One region of the Nocardiopsis sp. SBT366 genome, then DNA from elsewhere that is predicted to be linked to it. Evidence: predicted binding sites of a transcription regulator. Region 1 holds the regulator's gene; each other region holds the start of a gene.

The links. Region 1 encodes HrcA, which represses chaperone genes, less so after heat shock. Its sites were predicted from a motif close to TTGGCACTCTCNNNNNGAGAGTGCCAA; they were not measured.
Region 2: a site for HrcA is predicted at 3,873-3,899, ahead of groL (chaperonin GroEL). Genes of this name have one in related genera too.
Region 3: a site for HrcA is predicted at 5,771-5,797, ahead of ADX84_RS07605 (FmdB family zinc ribbon protein). Genes of this name have one in related genera too.

Annotation. Positions count from the first base shown of each region.
Region 1 is NZ_LAVM01000045.1:11,793-19,232, reverse strand. It holds gene ADX84_RS15250 (16S rRNA (uracil(1498)-N(3))-methyltransferase) at 1-616, opposite strand, end outside; gene dnaJ (molecular chaperone DnaJ) at 613-1,755, opposite strand; gene hrcA (heat-inducible transcriptional repressor HrcA) at 1,760-2,773, opposite strand; gene ADX84_RS15235 (DUF3097 domain-containing protein) at 2,952-3,791, shown strand; gene ADX84_RS15230 (hypothetical protein) at 3,934-5,151, opposite strand; gene ADX84_RS15225 (DUF4870 domain-containing protein) at 5,140-5,469, shown strand; gene ADX84_RS15220 (DUF4870 domain-containing protein) at 5,501-6,109, shown strand; gene hemW (radical SAM family heme chaperone HemW) at 6,173-7,405, opposite strand.
Region 2 is NZ_LAVM01000017.1:23,729-31,168, forward strand. It holds gene ADX84_RS07340 (NUDIX hydrolase) at 1-200, shown strand, start outside; gene zwf (glucose-6-phosphate dehydrogenase) at 525-1,952, shown strand; gene groL (chaperonin GroEL) at 2,076-3,707, opposite strand; gene ADX84_RS07355 (hypothetical protein) at 4,078-4,437, shown strand; partial or broken gene ADX84_RS07360 (PadR family transcriptional regulator) at 4,587-4,802, opposite strand; gene ADX84_RS07365 (ubiquitin-like small modifier protein 1) at 4,914-5,192, opposite strand; gene thrC (threonine synthase) at 5,255-6,514, opposite strand; SAM riboswitch class I at 6,528-6,668, opposite strand; gene ADX84_RS07375 (trehalose-6-phosphate synthase) at 6,939-7,440, shown strand, end outside.
Region 3 is NZ_LAVM01000018.1:1,948-9,387, forward strand. It holds gene ADX84_RS07570 (bifunctional 2-polyprenyl-6-hydroxyphenol methylase/3-demethylubiquinol 3-O-methyltransferase UbiG) at 1-281, shown strand, start outside; gene ADX84_RS07575 (phosphatidylserine/phosphatidylglycerophosphate/cardiolipin synthase family protein) at 625-1,863, shown strand; gene ADX84_RS07580 (hypothetical protein) at 1,904-2,113, opposite strand; tRNA gene ADX84_RS07585 (tRNA-Arg) at 2,351-2,423, opposite strand; gene ADX84_RS07590 (M15 family metallopeptidase) at 2,847-3,950, shown strand; gene ADX84_RS07595 (MscL family protein) at 4,074-4,481, opposite strand; gene ADX84_RS07600 (SAF domain-containing protein) at 4,563-5,219, opposite strand; gene ADX84_RS07605 (FmdB family zinc ribbon protein) at 5,369-5,752, opposite strand; gene ADX84_RS07610 (5-formyltetrahydrofolate cyclo-ligase) at 6,007-6,651, opposite strand; gene galU (UTP--glucose-1-phosphate uridylyltransferase GalU) at 6,802-7,440, shown strand, end outside.

The DNA.
Region 1 (7,440 bases):
CGGAGATCCCGCCCTCGGGCCCGACCACCAGGACGATCCCCGAACCGTGGGGTTCCTCCGGCAGTGGGAGCTCCGAGAGCCGCCCCGCCCCCTCCTCGTGCAGGACCACGGCGAGGTCCGCCTCGGCGAGCAGGGCGGACACCCCCTTGCGGTCCAGTGGTTCGGTGACCTCGGGCGTCCGGGCACGGCGGGCCTGCTTGGCCGCCTCCCTGGCGCTCGCCCGCCACTTGGCCAGGGCCTTGGCACCCCGGTCGCCCTTCCACTGCGTGACACAGCGCTCGGCGGACCAGGGCACGACGGCGTCGACCCCGGCCTCGGTCATCATCTCCACCGCGAGCTCACCCCGGTCCCGTTTGGGCAGGGCCTGCACCACGGTGATCCGGGGTCGGGGCTCGGGTTCGCTCCGGCGTTCCACCACACGGCAGACGAGCGTGTCCTTGCCGACGACCTCGTCGACCTCGCAGCGCACGCGAAGGCCGAGACCGTCGGAGAGGTCGACGGTCTCGCCCTCACCGATGCGTCGGACCGCCACCGCGTGGCGTCCCTCCGGACCGTCCAGACGGATCCGGTCGCCCGCCAGCACGGCGGTCCCGACCAGGAAGACCGGCGGGGTCACTTGGCTCCGAAGGCGTCGCGGATCTTGGAGAAGAACCCACCGTGCCCGGGGCTGAAGCGGCCCGGGTTCTGGTCCTCCCCACGCAGCTCCGCGAACTTGCGCAGCAGGGCCTCCTGCTCCTCGTCCAGCTTGCCCGGGGTCTCCACGTCCACACGGATGCGCAGGTCGCCCCGGCCGCCGCCGTCGAGGTGGGTGACGCCCTTGCCGGGCAGGGTGATGACGTGGCCCGAGTTGGTCCCCGGACGCAGGTCGATGTTCTCGGTGCCGTCGAGGGTGTCGAAGGCGCACGAGGCACCCAGCGCCGCCGCCGTCATGGGGACGGTGATGGTGCAGTGCAGGTCGTCGCCGCGACGCTCGAAGGTCGGGTGCGGCTTCTGGACGATCTCCAGGATGATGTCGCCGCGCGGTCCGCCGTTGGGGCCGACCTCGCCCTCGCCGGCGAGCTGGATGCGGGTGCCGTCGTCGACACCGGCGGGGATCTTCACGGTCCGGGTGACCTTCTCCCGGACCCGGCCCTCGCCCGCGCAGTCGCCGCAGGGGTTGGTGATGACCGAGCCCTGGCCCGAGCACTGCGGGCAGGGGCGCGAGGTCATGACCTGGCCGAGGAAGGAGCGCGTGACCTGGGAGACCTCGCCCTGGCCGTGGCACATGTCGCAGGTGGTCCGGTGCGAACCGGCCGCCGTGCCCTCGCCCTGGCAGGTCTCACAGAGGATCGCGGTCGGGAAGGTGATCTCCCGGCTGACCCCGAAAGCGGTCTCGACGAGGTCGAGTTCGATGCGGATCTTGATGCTGCGTCCGCGCCGGACCCGTTCCCGGGGGCCGCGGCCGCCGGGCTGTCCTCCGCCGAAGAAGGCGTTCATGATGTCGTCGAAGGCGAACCCGCCAGCGTTGCCGAAACCTCCGGCACCGCCACCGCCGCCGGGGGCGAAGGGGTCCTGGCCCATGTCGAACATCCGACGCTTGTTCTCGTCGGAGAGGACCTCGTAGGCCTGGGTCACTTCCTTGAAGCGCTCCTGGGTCGCGGGGTCCGGGTTGATGTCCGGGTGAAGCTCGCGCGCGAGCCGCCGGTACGCCTTCTTAATCTCGTCCTTGGACGCGTCGCGACGCACCCCGAGAACCTGGTAATAGTCTCTGGCCACTGAGTTACTGTCCTGCCAAAATCTGTCCGACATACCGGGCCACCGCACGGACGGCGCCCATCGTCCCTGGGTAGTCCATACGGGTCGGGCCCACCACTCCGATCTTGGCCAGCGACTGGTTTCCCACGCCGTAGTCAGCCGACACGATGGAAGTGGATCGAAGGCCCTCGTGGAAGTTCTCCGCGCCGATGCGCACCGTGAGCATGGAGGGGTCCTTGGCCTCACCGAGCAGTCGGATGAGGACCATGTTCTCTTCCAGTGCTTCGAGCACCTCGCGCAGGCTGGCCGCGAAGTCGACCGCGGCCAGGTTGGCGGTTCCCGCCAGAACGATCTTCTCCTCGTGTCTTTCCACGAGGCTCTCCAGCAGGATGGAGAGGACCGCGACCGCGACGGGGCGGTCCTCCGGTGCGACCTGGGCGGGCAGGTCCTCCACCGCGTCCGGCACGTCACCGAGGTGTCGGCCCGCGATGGCGCGGTTGAGCATGTTGCGCAGGTCGTCAACCACGGTCTCGCTGACCGATCCCAACCCGTCGATGACGCGCTGTTCGACTCGGCCGGTGTTGGTGATGACGACCATCATGATGCGCTGGCCGCCGAGCGGCACCAGTTCCACGTGCTGGACCGACGAGCGGGTCAGCGACGGGTACTGGACGATCGCGACCTGCCGGGTGAGCTGCGCGAGCAGCCGCACCGTGCGGGCGACGATCTCGTCGAGGTCCACGGCACCGCCGAGGAAGGACTCGATGGCTCGCCGTTCGGCCGCCGAGAGCGGCTTGACGGAGGAGAGCCGGTCCACGAAGAGCCGGTACCCCTTGTCGGTGGGCACCCGTCCCGCACTGGTGTGGGGTTGGGTGATGTAGCCATCCTCCTCGAGGGCGACCATGTCGTTGCGAATGGTCGCCGGGGAGACACCAAGGGGGTGACGGTCCGCCAACGCCCGGGAACCCACGGGTTCGTTGGTGTTGACGAAGTCCTCGACGACCGCACGCAGGACCGCGAGCTTGCGCTCATCCAGCAACTCGCCACCTCCTGGCACTCCAAGGTCCTCAGTGCTAATTCTATGCCCGGCCGCAAACCCGCACGGCTACCCGCACGCAGTAACACGGGGACGGGGGTCGCTTCTTCCTTGTCGGATCCGCGACGTGCGCCACCCGCCAGCGGGCGTCCGGGGTCCTTCACCAGTAGACTGCACCACCGTGGTTACCAAGGGAACCGGCCGTTACGGCCGCGACGTTCTGGCGGGAGACTGGCGGCGACCGAAGAAGGGTGCGGTCCGCGAGATACCCCTCAGTCGTGACCTGGTCGTGGAGGACGCCGACGAGACCTTCTGCGGGGCCGTGGTGTCCTGGGACAAGGCCGCGGTGACCCTGGAGGACCGGGACGGGCGCCGCAGGGTGTTCGAGCTGGGTCAGGCCGCCTTCCTCGTGGACGGTGAACCCGTGACACTGGTGCGTCCGACGGAGGCCCCCAAGGGTCCGCTGCGCAGCGCCTCGGGGTCGATCGCGGTGACCGACGCGCGGGCGCGCACAGCCCGCGAGAGCCGGATCTACGTCGAGGGCGCCCACGACGCCGAACTGGTCGAGAAGGTCTGGGGCCACGACCTCCGTGTGGAGGGGGTGGCCGTCGAGTTCCTGGAGGGGGTCGACGACCTTCCCGCAGTGGTGGCGGAGTTCGAGCCGGGGCCGGGGCGCCGTCTGGGAGTCCTGGTCGACCACCTGGTTCCGGGTTCCAAGGAGAGCCGGATCGCCGAGCGTGCCCGGGGCGCGGACGTGCTCGTGGTCGGCCATCCCTACGTGGACGTGTGGCAGGCGGTGCGTCCGAGCGCGGTGGGGATCGGGGCCTGGCCCGAGATCCCTCGGGGTCTGCCCTGGAAGGAGGGCGTCGTGGACGCTCTTGGCTGGCGGATGGAGACGGGTGAGGCCTGGCGCCGCATCCTGGGCTCGGTCCGTGGCTACGGGGACCTCGAACCCTCCCTGCTGGGGCGGGTGGAGGAGCTCATCGACTTCGTCACGGGACCGCACACCGCGGAACACTAGGATTGTCACGATCACGTGGTCTGATGGATCCCCCGGGAAACCGCTCCCCCGTTTCCGTCGGGCGACACGGCCTCCGGCCCTCCGCGGTCGTCGGTACGGCCCGAATCCTTCGGGCAGACAGCAAGCGCCCCCAACAGCGGAGTCAAGGAAGAGCATGAGCGAGACCCCGTCCAGTCATCCGTCGCCGGACGACCCGCAGGGACAGCGGCGACCGCCGCAGGATCCCGCGCAGCAGAGCGGCGCGCAGCCCGGTTGGGGCCAGCCCGACGCGCAGGCCCACGGCCAGCAGCAGAGCGGGGCTCAGCCCGCCTGGGGGCAGCCCGCCGGAGCTCAGCCGCAGGCACCCGAGCAGTCCGGTCAGCCCCAGCAGGCGCAGGCCTACGGCCAGCCCCAACAGGCCCAGGCGCAGCCGAGCGGCGCACAGCCCGGGTGGGGTCACGACACGGGCGGTCAGCCCCAGGCGCCCCAACAGCCCAGCGGCGCACAGCCCGGCTGGGGGGTACCCGGCGGCGACCCGCAGCAACCCCAGCCCGGCTGGGGCCAGCCCGGGGCACAGGCCCCGCAGCCCCAGGCCTACGGCCAGCCCCAACAGGCACAGCCCGGCTGGGGACCCAACACCGGCGGTCAGCCCCAGGCGCCCCAACAGCCCAGCGGCGCACAGCCCGGCTGGGGAGTACCCGGCGGCGACCCGCAGCAACCCCAGCCCGGCTGGGGCCAGCCCGGGGCACAGGCCCCGCAGCCCCAGGCCTACGGCCAGCCCCAACAGGCACAGCCCGGCTGGGGACCCAACACCGGTGGCCAGCCCCAGGCGCCCCAACAGCTCGGCTGGGGACAGCCGCAGGAACAGGCGCAGGCGTACGGCCCACCGCAGACCGGTGCTCAACCCGGTTGGGGCCAGCCCGGGGCGCAGACTCCGCAGCCCCAGGCCTACGGCCAGCCCCAACAGGTCCAGCCCGGTTGGGAGCAGTCGACGGGCGGCGAGCCGCAGCAGCCCCACTGGGGCCAGCCCGAGGGACAGGCGTACGGCCAACCGCAGCAGAGCGGCGCACAGCCGACCTGGGTCCAGCCCGCCGGTGGCCAGCCGCAGCCGCAGCAGCCGCACTGGGGCCAGCCGGAGGCGCAGGCCCAGCAGAGCGGCGCACAGCCCGCCTGGGGTCAGCCAGCCGCTGACCAGGCTCAGGCTGGCTACGCCCCCCAGGGGTACGCTCAGCCGCAGTTCCAGCAGGCCCAGCCCGCACAGGCGCATCCCCAGGCCGGTTACGGGGAGCAGTTCCAGCAGCCCCAGCAGGTCTACGGTCAGCCGCCGGTCCAACAGCCCGCCGGTGGCGGCAACGACGTACTCGTCGCCATGCTCGCGCACCTGTCCGGTTTCGTGATCGCCTTCCTGGGCTGGATCCCGCCGCTGGCCGTCTACTTCGCCAAGCGCAACCAGTCACCGTTCATCCGGCACCACGCGTCGGAAGCGGCGAACTTCCAGATCACTATGCTGATCCCGTACGTCTTCGCTGGCGTCGCGTTCTTCGGCTTGGGTATCTTCTTCCCCGGCCTGTCCTGGATCGGCTACCTGCTCATCGCCCTCGTGTGGATCATCTCCATCGTCTTCGGCGTTCTGGGAGCCTCCGGAGCCAACAAGGGAGCCTGGACCCGCTACCCCGTGAGCATCCGACTCCTGAAGTAGCCACCTCTCTCCCACACACCAAGGAACCACCATGTCGTACCCGAACACCCCGAACCCCAACGACCCCTACGGTCAGGGCGAGTCCGGGGGCTACCCGCCACCGCCCGGTTACCCGCAGCAGGGCGGCGTGCCCGGTGGTCCGCCCGCCCCCTACGGCGGCCCCCAGTCCGGCGGCTACCCGTCGCCCCAGGGCGGCTACCAGCAGCCCGGCGCCTACCCTCAGGGCGGCTACCAGCAACCCGGTGGTTACCCGCCTCCCCGCGGCGGTCAGTACGGCGGCTACCAGCAGCCCGGCGCCCAGGGCTACGGTGCCTACATGCCGACCCCGGAGGAGCGCAGCTCAGCGAAGCTCGCCCACATCGGCGGCGGCTTCCTCGGCTGGCTGCTGCCGCTCATCGTGTACATCACGAAGAAGGACGAGTCACCGTACGTCCGTGACCAGGCCGCCCGGGCGCTCAGCTTCCAGCTGGTGATGCTGATCGGCTACGTCATCTCCGGCATCCTGGCCTGGCTGCTCATCGGCGTCCTGACCTGGATCGGCCTGGTGATCTTCTCGATCGTCTCCGGTTTCCGCGCGGCGTCGGCGGTGGACCGGGGCGAGTGGGCCCGCTACCCGATGGACGTCGACTGGGTGAAGTGACCCGGGGATCGACGCGAGAAGGAGGGGCCCGGCGCGAAGCCGGGCCCCTCCTTCTCGTGTGACTCAGGTGAGGTCGCGAACCACCGCGTCGGCGAGCAGTCTGCCGCGCCGGGTCAGCGCGGCGCGCCCCCCGGAGTGGGCCACGGGGTCCAGGAGCCCCTCCTTGACCAGGCGTTCGGCGGCGGCCAGGCCCGGGGCGTCCAGGAGTTCCAGCGGGCAGCCGCCGTCCACACGCAGTTCCAACAGGACCCGCTCGAACCTGCGCTCGGCCTCGGTGAGCACCTCTCGGGCCTGGGCCGGGCTGTCCCCGGCGGCCAGGCGGGCCGCGTAGGCGGCGGGGTGCTTGACGTTCCACCAGCGGGTCCCGCCCACGTGGCTGTGCGCGCCCGGGCCGATCCCCCACCAGTGACCGCCGGTCCAGTAGAGCATGTTGTGGGCGCTGCGCCCCCCGGTGCTGCGGGCCCAGTTGGACACCTCGTAGGGGGTGTACCCGGCCCTGGCCAGGGCCTCGTCCGCCATGAGGTAGCGGTCGGCCATGGCGTCGTCATCCGGTTCGGTGAGTTCGCCCCGGCGGACGCGGGCGGCCAACCGGGTTCCGTCCTCCACGATCAGGGAGTAGGCGGAGACGTGGTCGGGCCCGGCACCGATGGCGGCGTCCAGGGAGGCCGCCCAGTCCTCGTGGCTCTCCCCCGGTGTGCCGTAGATGAGGTCCAGGTTGACGTGCTCGAACCCGGCCTGGCGGGCCCACGTCACGCACTGTTCGGGGCGGCCCGGGGTGTGACCGCGCTCCAGGACGCGCAGGACGTGGGGGCGGGCGCTCTGCATGCCGAAGGACACCCGGGTGAACCCGGCCTTCCGGAGACGTACGAGGTAGTCGGGGTCGACCGTCTCCGGGTTGGCCTCGGTGGTGATCTCCGCGTCGGGGGTGAGTCCGAAGCGGTCGCGGATCTCACCGAGGACGAGCCCGAGGTCCTCGGGTGAGAGCAGTGTGGGTGTGCCGCCGCCCACGAACACGGTGCTGACCGGCGGGCGTTGGCCGGTCAGCACCCGGTCGGCCAGGGCGACCTCGCCCGCCGCCTGCCCGGCGTAGGTCTCCCGGGAGGCCGTGGCGGTTCCGTCCCGTGAGACGAGTTCGTCGGCGGTGTAGGTGTTGAAGTCGCAGTAGCCGCAGCGGGTGACACAGAAGGGCACGTGGACGTAGAACCCGAGCGGGCGCTCGCCGAGTTCGGCGAGGGAGGTCTCGGGGAGTTCCCCGGTCCGGGGCACGGGTTCGCCGTCGAGGGCTACGGATGGCATGTCTCCAGTGTCGCCGACCCGACGACGTGCCCTGA
Region 2 (7,440 bases), on a different contig from region 1:
TCTCCCGGCACGGGGTGCGCAAGCGCCAGTTCACCTTCGCGCTCCCCCACGACGGCGCGGAGGCGGTGCTCTCCGAGGAGCACACGGACCTGCGCTGGATACCGGCCGAGGAGTACGCGGACAGCGACCTCACCCCGCAGGTGAAGGCGGCGGTCCGCGCCTGGCTCGACGGCCGGGACGCGGGGTCAGCCCCTCTTTAGCCGGTTCCAGGACGCCCACGGCACGGAGACGCACCGCCCACCTGCGGCATCCGTGGAGCCACGACGACCGCCCTTCCCCCTGAGTGGTGCGCCGGACGGCGGCCCGCGGGGCGCGCGACGTCCTGGACGAGGGGTGCGGCATCAGCTGGCCCACCTGCACCGGATCGCCCAGGGCTCCTGGACGCTGGCAGGAGCCCCCGCGCGGACGCCCCAGGTCGGCCCGGTCACCCTTTCTTGGCCCTTCCTTGGGCACGTCAGCGGCCCGGACCGGGTACCCCCGCCAACGTGCGCCGCCCGCGCACCGGCCGCCGACGAGGGGACAGCATGACCACAGGACCCAACGCCGACACCCTGGTGATCTTCGGAGTGACCGGTGACCTCGCCCGGAAGTACCTCATGCCCGCCCTCTACCACCTGGCGGAACGGGAGGAGCTGCGCACCCGGATCGTGGGGGTGGCCAAGTCCGACTGGGACACAGAGGAGTTGCGGCGGCGGACCCGCGAGGCCGTCACCGAGCACCTCGCCGAGACCGGTTCCGAGGCCTCCACCACCCTGGACGAGTCCGTCATGCGGTCCCTGACCGACCGGATGACGCTGGTCACCGGCGACCTCAACGACCCCCGCACCTACGCGGACCTCGCCGCGACCCTGCCCGACGGTTCCCACACCGCCCACTACCTGGCGGTGCCACCCGCGCTGTTCACCACGGTGGCCCGCGCCCTGGCGGACGCCGGGCTCAACCGTGACGCCCGCCTGGTGGTGGAGAAGCCCTTCGGCCACGACCTCGCATCGGCCCGCGAACTCCACCGCGCGCTCCTGGAGTGCTTCCCCTCGGAGAGCCTCTACCTCGTCGACCACTTCCTGGGCGAGGAACCCGTCCGGGGGCTGCCGGTGACCCGGTTCGGCAACACCCTGCTGGAGCCCGTGTGGAACCGGACGTTCGTGGACAACGTGCAGATCACCATGGCCGAGGACTTCGGGGTGGACGACCGGGGGTCGTTCTATGACGCCGCAGGGGCGGTTCGGGACGTGTTCCAGAACCACCTGCTCCAGCTGTTCGCGCTGCTCACGATGGACGCGCCGGTCTCCACCGACCCCTCGGCGGTCAAGGACGAGACGCTGCGCCTGCTGCGCGCCGTGCGCACCATCGAACCGGCCGACGCGATCCGGGGCCGCTACGACGGCTACCTCAGCACGGAGGGGGTCGGCCCCGGCTCCACCACGGAGACCTTCTTCGCGCTGCGCATGTGGGTGGACAACCGCCGCTGGGCGGGCGTGCCCTTCTACGTTCGCTCGGGCAAGCACATGCCGCTCACCTCATGGGAGGTGGTGGCCGAGCTGAAGCGCCCCGCCGCCGACCTCTACCCGGGGCCCGCCAACCTGGTCCGGTTCCAGCTGGAGCCATGGTCCGGGGTGACCTTCGAGATGCTGCTCAACGAACCCGGCGCGGAGAGCGACTCGGCGGCGCGCCTCGTGCTCGCGGCCGACGTGGAACGCCAACTGGGCCGGGGGCACGAGGCCTACGACCACGTGCTGCACGGCGCCGTGGTGGGCAGCCCGGAGCAGTTCGTGCGCTTCGACGTGGTCGAGGAGTCGTGGCGGATCGTCGACCCGCTGATGGACTCGGCGACGGAGCCCGAACCCTATTTTCCGGGCTCCTACGGACCGGAGTCGGCGCAGGTGCTCCCGGGACCGCAGGGCTGGCACCAACTGGCCGACGCGATCCGTCCGCACGGGCCCGCCCAGGGTTGACCCCCGGGGTCCCGGAAAGAGCGAAACCGGGCGGTCCCCATGGGGACCGCCCGGTCGTCGCGGGCGAGGTCGCGTATCCGGACCTCAGGCGCCTACGGGCTCACGCCCGGTGTCACGGACCTGCTAGAAGTCCATGCCGCCCATGCCACCGGTCGGGTCGCCGGCGGGAGCCGAGGCCTTCTCCGGCTTGTCGGCGATGACGGCCTCGGTGGTCAGGAACAGACCAGCGATGGACGACGCGTTCTGCAGAGCGGAACGGGTGACCTTGGTCGGGTCGATGACGCCGTCCTTGAACAGGTCGGTGTACTCGCCGGTGGCGGCGTTGAGGCCGAAACCGGGCTCCAGGTGCTTGACCTTGTCCGCCACGACGCCGCCTTCGAGGCCGGCGTTGACCGCGATCATCTTGAGCGGCTCGGCGATGGCGCGACGCACGATGTCGGCGCCGATGGCCTCGTCACCCTCGAGGTCCAGCTTCTCGAACGCGGGGACGCTGGCCTGCAGCAGCGCGACGCCACCGCCGGGCAGGATGCCCTCTTCGACCGCGGCCTTGGCGTTGCGGACGGCGTCCTCGATGCGGTGCTTGCGCTCCTTGAGCTCCACCTCGGTGGCGGCACCGGCCTTGATGACGGCCACGCCGCCGGCCAGACGCGCGAGGCGCTCCTGGAGCTTCTCGCGGTCGTAGTCGGAGTCGGTGCGCTCGATCTCGTTGCGGATCTCGTTCACGCGACCGGCGATGGCGGTGGCGTCACCGGCACCGTCGACGATGGTGGTCTCGTCCTTGGTGACGACGACCTTGCGGGCGCGGCCCAGCAGGTCGAGCTCGGTGTTCTCGAGCTTGAGGCCGACCTCCTCGGTGATGACCTGGCCGCCGGTCAGCACGGCGATGTCGCCGAGCTGGGCCTTGCGGCGGTCACCGAAGCCCGGAGCCTTGACGGCGACGGACTTGAAGGTGCCGCGGATCTTGTTGACCACGAGGGTCTGCAGGGCGCCGTCGGCGACGTCCTCGGCGATGACCATCAGCGGACGGCCGGACTGGAGGACCTTCTCGACAACGGGCAGGAACTCGTTGTTGTTGGAGATCTTCGAGTTGACGATGAGGATGTAGGGGTCCTCGAGGACCGTCTCCATGCGCTCAAGGTCGGTGGCGAAGTAGGGCGAGATGTAGCCCTTGTCGAAGCGCATGCCCTCGGCGAGCTCAAGCTCGAGCCCGAAGGTCTGCCCCTCCTCGACGGTGATGACGCCTTCCTTGCCGACCTTGTCCATCGCCTCGGCGATGGTCTCACCGATCTGGGTGTCACCAGCGGAGATGGAGGCGGTGGAGGCGATCTGCTCCTTGGTCTCGACGTCCTTCGAGAGGTTGCCGAGCTCCTCGTTGATGCGGGCCACGGCGGCCTCGATGCCGCGCTTGAGGCCGATCGGGTTGGCGCCAGCGGCGACGTTGCGCAGACCCTCGCGGACGAGAGCCTGGGCCAGGACGGTGGCGGTGGTCGTACCGTCACCGGCGACGTCGTCCGTCTTCTTGGCGACCTCCTTGACCAGCTCGGCCCCGATCTTCTCCCAGGGGTCCTCGAGCTCGATCTCCTTGGCGATGGAGACACCGTCGTTGGTGATAGTGGGGGCGCCCCACTTCTTCTCCAGGACGACGTTGCGACCCTTCGGGCCGAGCGTGACCTTCACGGCGTCAGCGAGCTGGTTCATGCCGCGCTCGAGGCCGCGACGGGCCTCCTCGTCGAACGCGATCAGTTTGGCTGCCATTGAGTTCTTGTCCTCCCGTGACCGGGCTGATACGCGATGGGACGAGGCGTGCGCCCGCGACGGACGACCGCGTTCGCACCGGCAACCCTGCTGCCGGAGGACCACGATCTCGCAGCCTCGATCCGGTTAGCACTCGGTATAGGTGAGTGCTAACCACTCCCTTTTTTAGCACTCGGCCATGGAGAGTGCAAACGATGTGGTCACGATTTCCCCAGCTTCGGAAACAGCCCTGAACAGCGCGGACTTCCCTCCACAGGGCGGTTTGAGCGCTCGGCGAACAACGGACGAACCCCTGGTGGAACCGGGTGGCCAGGTCCTGCCCGCCCGGTGACCAGGGGCCCGCCGGTTCAGCCAGACTGACCACGGCATCATGCTGGCCGACGACGTGCCCGTCGCTCCCGGCTCCTACGCCCTGCTGGACGGCAAGGTCGTCCACGTAGACGCCCCCCAACGGAAGGAAGACCCCATGCGAGACGACCAGGCAGTGCTCTACGACCCGAGCACCTCCGACGAAGTGATCCGAGAGGTCCTGGACGAGACCGCGGCCCGTGCGGCGGGCGCGTACATGCGCGCGGCCCGTGCCGCCACCAGCCCGGCGGCCGCACGGGAGTACAAAGCCTCGATGAGGGAGGTCTGGAGGCTCAAGAGCGACTTCTCCCTCAGCCGGGAGCAGATGGTGGAGCACATTCTGCGCACGCAGGAGGACCTGTCCCGCTTGGAGAAGGGGTAGTTGGTGGTCGGCCCCAACCCTGACGAGGTGCGATCCGAAGAGCTGCGGATGATCTTCGACGAGGACATCACGGGCCTGGTCTTCGGGGACGTGGACGCTTACCCGACCGAGGAGAGACCGGTCTTCTTGCAGCCGGGTGCACAGCTCGCAGCGGAGGAGGTGCGGTCGGTGACCTCGCCCTCAGCCACGAACTCGCGGAGTCTTCCCTGTTCGGAGAGCTTGCGGAGCGCGTGGTAGAGGGAGCCCCATTTGACGTTGGCCCACTCCTCGGCGCCCCAGTCCATCAGTTCGCGGCCCGCCCGGTAACCGTGTGCCTGCCCGTGGACGCGCACCACACCCAGCACCAACAACCGCGTCGCCGACATCGCCACCCTCGTCCCCTGGAGAAACCTCCTCCCAGGTTACGAGGGTCCGGGCACGCGGCGGGGCGGGCACCGACCGGTGCCCGCCCTGTGGTTCGCCCACTGCCCGTGCGGTCAGCAGCCCCCGGCGACGGCGGGGATGATCGAGATCTGCTGGCCGTCCCGGACCTCGGTCTGCAGGCCCTTCTCGAAGCGGACGTCCTCGTCGCCGACGTAGACGTTGACGAAGCGGCGGACCTTGCCGCCGTCGTCGAGCACGCGGGCGAGGATGCCCGGGTGGTTGGCCTCCAGGTGGTCCAGGACCTCGGCCAGGGTGCCGCCCTCGGCGGTCACCTCGGACGCGTCGTTGGTGTAGGTGCGCAGGATGGTGGGCACGCGGACGCTGACGCTCATGGTGTTCGTACTCCTGGGACGTGGGTGCTGCGCGGGGTGGTGGACGTGGGGGCGAGTCCGGGTCAGGCCAGGCCCTCGGCCTTGAAGGCCTCCAGGGACGGCTTGATCGTGGCGGTGACGCCCGAGTCGACGGCGTTGAGGGTCTTGAGCCCATCGCCGGTGTTGACGATGACCGTCTCCGCCTCGGGGTCGAGCCTGCCCTCGCGGACCAGCTTGCGGAGGACACCGGTGGTCACACCGCCCGCCGTCTCCGCGAAGATCCCCTCCGTGCGGGCCAGCAGCTTGATGGCGTCGACGATCTCGTCGTCACCCACGTGTTCGATCGCCCCGCCGGTGCGGTTGGCGATGTCCAGCACGTACGGGCCGTCCGCGGGGTTGCCGATCGCCAGCGACTTCGCGATGGTGTCCGGCTTGACCGGCTGGATGACGTCGTGCCCGTCGGCCCAGGCGCGGGCGACCGGCGAGCAGCCCGTGGCCTGCGCGCCGAACACCTTGTAGGGGCGGTCCTCGACGAGGCCGACCCTGATCAGTTCCTGGAAGCCCTTGTCGATCTTGGTGAGCTGCGATCCGGAGGCGATCGGAATGACGATCTGCTCGGGCAGGCGCCAGCCGAGCTGCTCGGCGATCTCGTAGGCCAGCGTCTTGGAGCCCTCGGCGTAGTACGGCCGCAGGTTGACGTTGGTGAAGCCCCAGCTCTCGCCCGCCTCGTCGCCGATGAGCTCGGAGCAGAAGCGGTTGACGTCGTCGTAGTTGCCGTCGATGGCCACGACCTTCCCGCCGTAGACGGCGGCCATCACGACCTTGCCCTCCTCCAGACCGGCCGGGATGAACACGCACGAGTCGAATCCGGCACGCGCGGCGGCGGCGCCCACGGCACCGGCGAGGTTGCCGGTGGAGGAGCAGGAGAGGGTGGTGAACCCGAAGGTGCGGGCGGCCTCGACTGCGATCGCGACCACGCGGTCCTTGAAGGAGTGCGTGGGGTTGGCGGAGTCGTCCTTGACGTGCAGGGAGCGCAGGCCGAGTTCGGCGGCGAGGCGGTCGGCCCGGACGAGGGGGGTGAGGCCGGGGTTCATGTTGGGCAGGTCGGCCACGTTGTCGGGGACCGGGAGGAGGGAGCGGTAGCGCCAGATGTTCTTGGGGCCGCTCTCGATCTGCTCGCGGGTGACGGGCCCGAAGTCGTAGGCGATCTCCAGGGGGCCGAAACAGAACTGGCAGGCGAAGCTCGGCGAGAGTTCGTAGCGCTCACCGCACTCCCGACAGGACAGCGCGGTCCCGGGACCGAAGGCGCGAACGGAGGTGGGTTCAGCGGCGGCAATCGCCATGGCGAGGCGTCTCCCCTCATCTTCCCTGGTGGCCACCTTGACCCCAGGCCGGAGTTGGCACCTGCCTCGACGGGTCGCGTTGATCGCGGTTCCACATGTCGAGATGGTTGCCGGGGCTTCGCAGGGCCGGTCCCTCCACCCCTCTGGATGAGCAATATGAAGTTGTGGCGGTTCTTCTCCGAGAACGCACCGTCACTGTAACTGAGGTGCTGACCGATTTTCCACGCCGGGTGATCCGGATTACACAAAGCGGCTCGAATGCTGAGACGACACCGTCCACGTGCGGCGCGACCCGAGTACGGAACCGGCTCCCCTGTGACGGTGTCCACCGTTGCCCGCGAGGGGGTTTGGGGCGACTGTCCCTAGGCGAGACCTAGGAGGAGTGCGTGATCCCCAGAGCATCCTTCGTCGAGAGGACGACCACGTGGACAAGGCTCAGATCCTCATAGCCTCCAACAGGGGCCCGGTCTCCTTCTCCACCGCCGACGACGGCTCGCTTGAGCACCGTCGGGGCGGCGGAGGACTGGTCTCGGGGATGATCTCCGTGGCCACCGAGATCGACGGACTGTGGGTGTGCGCGGCCCTGTCGGACGCCGACCGCCGCGCCGCCACCGAGGCGCCGGGGGCCCGCCTGGACCTCGCGCACGACCTCGACGGCATGCGAGTCCACATGTTGGACATCCCTGAGACGACCTTCTCGGGCGCCTACACCGGGGTGGCCAACTCGACCCTGTGGTTCGTGCAGCACATGCTGTACGACACCCCGAACAAGCCCTCCTTCGGCTCGGAGTTCCGCAGCCAGTGGGAGGACTACGCCGCCTACAACAACGCCTTCGCGGAGGCGCTGGTCAGCGGTGCCGCCGAGAACGCGCGCGTGGCCGTGCAGGACTACCACCTGGCGCTGGTGCCGCGCATCCTGCGCGCCC
Region 3 (7,440 bases), on a different contig from region 1:
AGGTCAACCGGACGCTGGAGACGATCGCGTCGCTGGCGGACAAGGCCGGGTTCGACATCGTGCGCCGGGTACCCATGCTGATGCTGATGAACGCGCAGGTCGACGCCGCACTGCCGTGGCGCAAGGTCTGGGGCGGGGTCCTGCGGGCCGCCACCGTCACCGCCCCGACGGGCTGGCTCGCCGGGGCCCTGCTGTACCGCGTGGACCGCAGGCTCGTGCGCGGACGCAGGGAGAGCCCCACCACCGAGCTCCTCGTGCTCCGGCGGCGCGAGGACACCTGACGCCGAGGCGGTTCGGGGGTCACGCGCGCCGGTTTCGGCGCGTTCCTGAGGTCCGACCGGGAAGCCGGTCGGTACCGGGGGTACGCGGCCCCCGTCCTCGACGAGGTGGGGGCGGGGAGCCGTCGCGTGCTCGGTCCCGCCCGGGCCCCGTCTCGCTCGGCGGGGGTTCCGTTCGGCGAAGTCCTGTTCGTCGCGGTCGCGGGCCCCGGCGCCGAGATCGCCCCGATACGCGGTTCGTGTCCGGAACCGGGGTGGACACCGGGTTACGGTGGTGCTCCACCTTGGTGCCGGGGTGGCCGCCGTTCCGGGGGCACGGCGGACGGCCTGTTCGGGAGGCGACCGCATGCTGAGACGCTCGACCATCACGACCTGGGTCAAACGGGGGCTGCTGGGGCTGTTGGCCACCCAGGTCGCCGTGGTCGCGACCCTCGTCGGGATCGACCAGTGGCGCAAGAGGGTGCGGCCGCACCGGGCCAACTTCCCCCGCACCGACCCCGCCTCGGTGCCGGTCGGGGAGACCACCGCCACGGTCTACACCTACGGCGAGGACCTGTTCGAGGACATGCTCTCCGCGATCCGGGGCGCCCGCCACCGCGTCCTGTTCGAGTCCTTCATCTTCAAGTCCGACGCGGTGGGGCAGGAGTTCAAGGCGGCGCTGATCGAGGCGGCCGAGCGCGGTGTCGAGGTCTACGTCATCTACGACGGCTTCGCCAACCTCGTGGTCCCGCGTTCCTTCTTCCGCTTCCCGCCCTCGGTGCGGGTCATGCGCTACCCGGCCTTCCGCCCCGGCGTGCTCCTGCTCAACGTGCGCAAGTCCGGCCGCGACCACCGCAAGATCCTCACAGTGGACGGGGAGACGGGCTTCGTCGGCGGCTTCAACGTGGGCTCCACCTACGCCATCGAGTGGCGTGACACCCACCTCCGGGTCGTCGGCCCGGTCGTGTGGGAGCTGGAGAACGCCTTCGCGGACTTCTGGAACACCAACCGGCGCGCGGACCAGCCCGAGTTGCGGGGTCTGGGCGACGCGGAGTGGGATTCGCGCATGCGCGTCCACCGCAACGTGCCCGAACTCCTCATCTACCCGATCCGGGCGATGTTCCTGGAGGCGGTGGACCGCGCCAAGGAGCGGGTGATCTTCACGCAGGCCTACTTCATCCCGGACCGCGAGCTGGCCAACGTCCTGATCGAGGCGGCCGGACGGGGCGTGGACGTCAACGTGCTCGTGCCGGAGAACTCCAACCACGTGGTCGCCGACTGGATGGCGCGCGGCCGGTACTCAGAGCTGCTCCGGGGCGGGGTGCGGCTCTGGCTGTACGAGGACGCCATGGTGCACGCCAAGACCGCGACGGTGGACGGCAGGTGGAGCACGATCGGCACGGCCAACGTGGACCGCCTCAGCCTCACCGGCAACTACGAGATCAACGTCGAGATCTTCGATGAGAGCGTGGCCCGGCACCTGGAGAAGGTCTTCGAGACGGATCTCACCAACGCCCGCGAACTGACCGAGGAGGAGTGGCGCGGGCGCCCGATCGCCGCCAAGTTCAGCGAGATCGTCCTGGCGCCCTGGCGCGGCTTCCTGTGAGCCCGAACCCCTGCACGCGGGCCCGGTCGTCGGGAGCGGTTCAGAGGTCCTTCGGGGACAGTCGGGGGAACTTCCTGGGGAAGAACCGGTCCGGATCCGCCCTGCGGGGCCTCGGGCCGCCCCAGTGCTGCGGGCCGGGCTGGGGGTCCTTCTTCAGCGCCCCGGAGATCGCCGAGGGCGATCCTCCACGCTGGCGCCCCTTGGCGTCGTCCCCGAGTTCGGTCATGTCGTCCCGGTCCCCGTCCGCCATCCGGCCACCCCCGTCCGTGCGTGTGCACGCCTCCGACCTGGTCGTTCCCTGCCCATGATGACTCGCAAGGGTGCGGGGACCGTCCCCCGACACGGACGGTGCGGTCAACTTTTTCGCCGCACGGGGGAGGGGCGCGCGAGAACTTGTGACGTCTTGACGGGGATGGGACGGATTCCTGGCGGGGGAAAAGACGAAGGGGCTCTCCTCTCGACCGAGAGGGAAGCCCCTTCGTTGATGCGGCCCCAGCAGGATTCGAACCTGCGACACCCGCTTTAGGAGAGCGGTGCTCTATCCCCTGAGCTATGGAGCCATGGGTGATGCCAGAGCCGGACGTTACCCGGCCACGGGGCCAAGCCTAACCCAGGATGGGTGTGCGTGGGGTGCCGATTGGTGTTGGGGCGGTGGGGCCGAGGCACTCTGCGTGCGCGGCACAGTACGCTGACCTACGATTGGTTGTCCTGGTTGCGGTGTGATGTTGTTCATTTCGCGTGTCGTGATGCGAGCCGCCACCGCCCTTCGGTCACTCTGGGCGGGCGGGTGCGCCAGGTCACGGCACCCCGACGACCAGGCCTTCTTCCAGAGGCCGCGCGAGACGGCCGGAAGGACGGCGAGCAACCGTCCACGGGTTCGGCCGTCGGGCCGTACGGTCCAGTGTGTCCGCATGTGGACATGTAGTACGTTGCCTTGCGGCCACGAGTAGGTGTTCGAGGAAAAAGCAGCCGGAGGATCATTCGTGCCGTTCACTTCCGAGTCGGCGCGGCGTAGGTCCCGCGTACCGGGTAACGGGGTGCTGACCACCCTGGGGGCACACCACCGGGTCCGGATCGCGCAGGCGCTGACACTCATGCTGGTCACGTCCCTGTTCGTCGTGCCCGGGTCCGTGACAGTCGCCCCGCCAGCCGAAGCGAGCCTGGAGGACCTCCGTGAGCGCGCGGAGTCCTCCGCCGACGCCCTGGAGGAGGCGACCGACGAGTACGTCGAGCGCCAGGACGCCCTGGAGGAGGCGCAGGAGGACCTGATCTCCACCCTCCACGAACTCCAGCAGATCGAGGGCGACCTCAACGAGATGCGCGAACCGCTCGCGCGGCTGGCCAGCACCATGTACCAGCAGCCCGACGCCGGTGTCATCGGCATCCTCGCGGCGGGGGACCTCGACGACGACCTCCAGACGCAGTCCTACGCGGCCAAGCTGTCCGAGGACAACCAGGCGCTCATCCAGGACGCCACCGACCTGCGCGAGGAGCAGGTGGGGCTGGCCGGGGAGGCCCAGGAGCTCCAGACCTTCACACAGCTCGAACAGGCCGAGCTCTCCGCCGAGGTGGACTCCCTGCGCGAACAGTCCGAGTCGAGCATGACCGAGCTCACCGACGAGCTGGAGTCCCGGGGCCTGGACCCGGAGGCCTACATGGCGGCCGCCGACTGCGACGCGAGCGCGGCCTCGAACGCGGGTGGCTACCCCAACGGGCTGCTCCCGCAGGAGGCCCTCTGCTCGCTCTACGACGACAAGTTCCTGAGGGCCGACGCCGCGGTGGAGTTCCTCCAGCTGAACGTGGAGTACGTCGAGGAGTTCGGCGAGAACATCTGCATCACCAGCGCGTACCGCGACCTGCCCAACCAGCACCGCGTCTACGCCCAGGAGCCGCCCGGGTTCGCCGCCGTGCCCGGTACCAGTAACCACGGTCTGGGACAGGCGATCGACCTCGGCTGCGGCATCCAGAACTTCCGTTCGGAACGGTGGAACTGGATGGAGGAGCACGGGGCCAAGTACAACTGGATCCACCCGGCCTGGGCGAAGTCCAGTCCCTTCGAGCCCTGGCACTGGGAGTACGAGGGCTAGGTCAGCCCGATCCGCGGCCGGTTCCAACCGGCGCCAAGCGCCCGGAGGGCGGCCCCGTGGGGCCGCCCTCCCGTGTGTCGGGCCCGTTGTGTCGGGACGGGCGCCGAGACACCCCTCGGTGCCCTAGGAGACGGTCTCGGGCGTGACCTCACTGGTGCAGTGGGCGCACTTGCTGGCCTTCTTGTTGATCTCCGAGAAGCAGTGGGGGCACTCGCGGGTGGTGGCCTCCTCGGCCTTGATGAACTTCTCCATCAGCTTGCCCATGGGCAGGACCACGAAGAAGTACAGGACCGCCGCGGTCATCAGGAACGAGATCATGGCGTCGACGAAGGCGCCGTACATGAACTGGCTGCCGTTGACCTCGAAGTAGAGGTCCGCGAAGGTCGGGACCCCGCCGAAGATCCCCAGGAGCGGGGTGATGAACCCTTCGGTGAACGCCGAGATGAGTCCGGCGAAGACGGAGCCGATGACGACCGCGACCGCCAGCTGCACCAGGTTTCCCTGGAGCAGGAACTTCTTGAAGCCTTCCATGGAACTGCCCTACGTGTTCGTGATTGATGGGGACGCGCCCGAAGTGGCGCCCGGACAGCTTTCACCACCCCTGGTCATCGGTCAACCGCGAATCGTCACAGACAGCCGCGAAGAGGTCGCGTGCCCGGCCAGGGCCCGGGCTTCCTCGCTGGTCGCGGCGATCAGGACCAGCGCACCGCCCTCCCCGCTCGGACCCTCCTCAGAGGGCACGGCGAGAACGGGCCGGTCACCGACCACCTCGACGGCGGGCCCGGGTCTGGTGGGCGGCCCGCCGAAGTCGTCCGCGCCCGTCGCGGCCAGCACGTCCACTCGGCTGCCTGGGGACAGCAGACCGACGGCCCCCGGGTCGGCCACCCGCACCGGCACGGCGACCATGTCCGCCCCGTAGGGGAGCGCGGGCGGGTCGCTCAGGCGGGCGTCGGTCAGCACCTCGCCCCGGCGCACGGGTGCGTTCAGCGAGAGCCCGGCCGCCCGGTCCCCGGGCGAGAGCGCCCCGTCCGGTACGGAGCTCTCCGTCAGGACCAGGGGCGTGAGGTCCTCCTCGGACAGGGGCGCGGAGGCGTCGAGGTCCCGCGCGGCGACGAGCACCTCCGCCCGGGGTTGGGGCGGGGGCCGCAGGACGAGGACCGCGCACACCACGGCCAGCGCGGTCAGGACGGCGGCGACGGTACGGCGGTGGCGGTCGAGCAGGCGGAGCGGGCCGCGCCGGAGCCGGAACGCGGGAGGGGAGGTGCTCATACCTCCAACGCTAGGCCGGGAGAGGCGGCCCCGGAGGGTTGTCCACAGGGCGGATTCCCACCCCGGGGCCCGTCACACGGGGCCCGGCAGACAACAGAAGCGCCGCCGAGGGGTCTCGGCGGCGCGGCCACGGTCAACGGTGCGGTGGCTCAGCTGCTGGTCGCGGCGGTGCTGCCGCTGGTGCTCTTGCTGGTCGACTTGTCGCCGCCGCCCGTGCTGGGGGTGGAGGCGGCGGGGGTGGCGGTGGAGCCGGAGTCGGAGGAGGGCTTGGCGGCGTCGCCGGACTTGCCGCCGTTGCCCTCGGTGCCGCCCTCAGCGGTGTTGGAACCGGTCAGGGCGGAGCTGTTCGTGGTGGACTTGCCGCTGTCGGTGCGGTAGAAGCCCGAACCCTTGAAGACGATGCCGACCGCGGAGTACACCTTGCGCAGGCGCCCCTCGCACTCGGGGCAGACCGTCAGCGAGTCGTCGCTGAAGCTCTGCACGACCTCCATCTGGGCGTCACACTCGGTGCACGCGTACTGGTACGTAGGCACTGTTCCGGGTCCTCCTTGCTGGCACTCACACCCGTTGACTGCTAAATAGTACGCGTTCGCCGACCACAGCCGCGACAACCCCTCCCCCTGCGGCGCCGGGCGTCCCCAGGGTCGGGCCGTACCCGGTCGGGGGCCGCACGGGGTGCTCGTGTTCGGGGTGGGTGCGGGACACGACCGCCAGCCATAACGCCGCGACCCGGTGCCTTAATCCCCGGAGCCTCCCGAGAGCGGTGCCCCCGGGGTCCCGGCCAGACTCACACCGCCCGGCCGTCCGGGTTCCCTCCTGGCCAGGCCGCCGCGTTCGGGTCGAACACGTGGAGCCCGCCGCCCGGGGTCACGACCGCGTCCACCGGCCGGTCGTGCTCCTCCACGGGCAGCGCGTCCACGAACTCCTCGTCATGGACCACGGCGATCGCCGGGGTGCGCGGGCCCCTGTGGGGCAGCGCGCGGTCGTAGCAACCCGCGCCGCGCCCCATCCGCGTCCCGCGCCGGTCCACCGCCACGGCCGGGCAGACCACCGCGTCCGCGCGGCCGAGCACCTCGGGGCCGTACCGGTGCCCGGTCGGCTCCACCAGGCCGTGGCCGGCCGGTTCGAGGCCGTCCGGGCCCTCGTAGGCCGCCCAGTCGAGGGTCCCGTCGGGCAGGAAGATCGGTAGCAGCACGTACGTGCCCCGCTTCCACAGCGCGTCGACCAGACCGCGCGTGCCGGGTTCGCCGCCCACGGAGTAGTAACAGGCCACCGTCCCGCCCATGGCCAGCCAGCGGAGCCCCATCAACGTGTCGCGGACCGCGGAAGCCACACGGTCGCGCTCCGCCGCGCCCCTCTCCCGCCGCGCGGCGAGCAGGCGCGCGCGCAGCGCGCGCTTGGCGGTCCGGTCGTGGTCGTTCGAGGCACCCATGGGCCCAGTGTGGCACCGGACCCCGATTTCCTCCGAGGGGTGAACACGCGGTTGCGGTTTCCACGACTTCGCCCGAAACGACGGGGACTTCTCGGCCACGGGAAGTCATCGGTCCACGTAACGCGGGTTGTCTGTCCTAAAGTGCCGTTCATGAGCGCCGACACCGACCAGAAGCGATCCCGCACCGACGCCGCCGTGACCAAGGCGGTCGTTCCGGCCGCGGGCCTGGGCACCCGCTTCCTGCCCGCCACCAAGGCCACTCCCAAGGAGATGCTGCCGATCGTGGACAAACCCGCGATCCAGTACGTCGTGGAGGAGGCCGTCGAAGCCGGGCTCGGCGACGTCCTCATGATCACCGGGCGCAGCAAACGCTCCATTGAGGACCACTTCGACCGCGCCTACGAACTCGAGGAGGCGCTCGCCGCCAAGGGGGAGGAGGACAAGCTCCGCTCGGTCCGCGAGTCCAGCGACCTCGCCCAGGTCCACTACGTCCGCCAGGGTGAGCCCCGGGGGCTGGGACACGCCGTGCTGTGCGCGCAGGCCCACGTGGGCGACAACCCCTTCGCGGTGCTCCTGGGCGACGACCTCATCGAGTCGGCCGACCTGCTCCGCCGCATGATCGAGGTCCGTCAGAGCCACGGCGGCAGTGTCGTCGCGCTCATGGAGGTGGAGCCCGAACAGGTCTCCCTCTACGGCTGCGCGGCGGTGGAGACCACCGACGAGGACGACGTCGTCACCGTCACCGACCTGGTTGAGAAGCCCTCGCGCGAGCAGGCGCCCAGCCGTTGG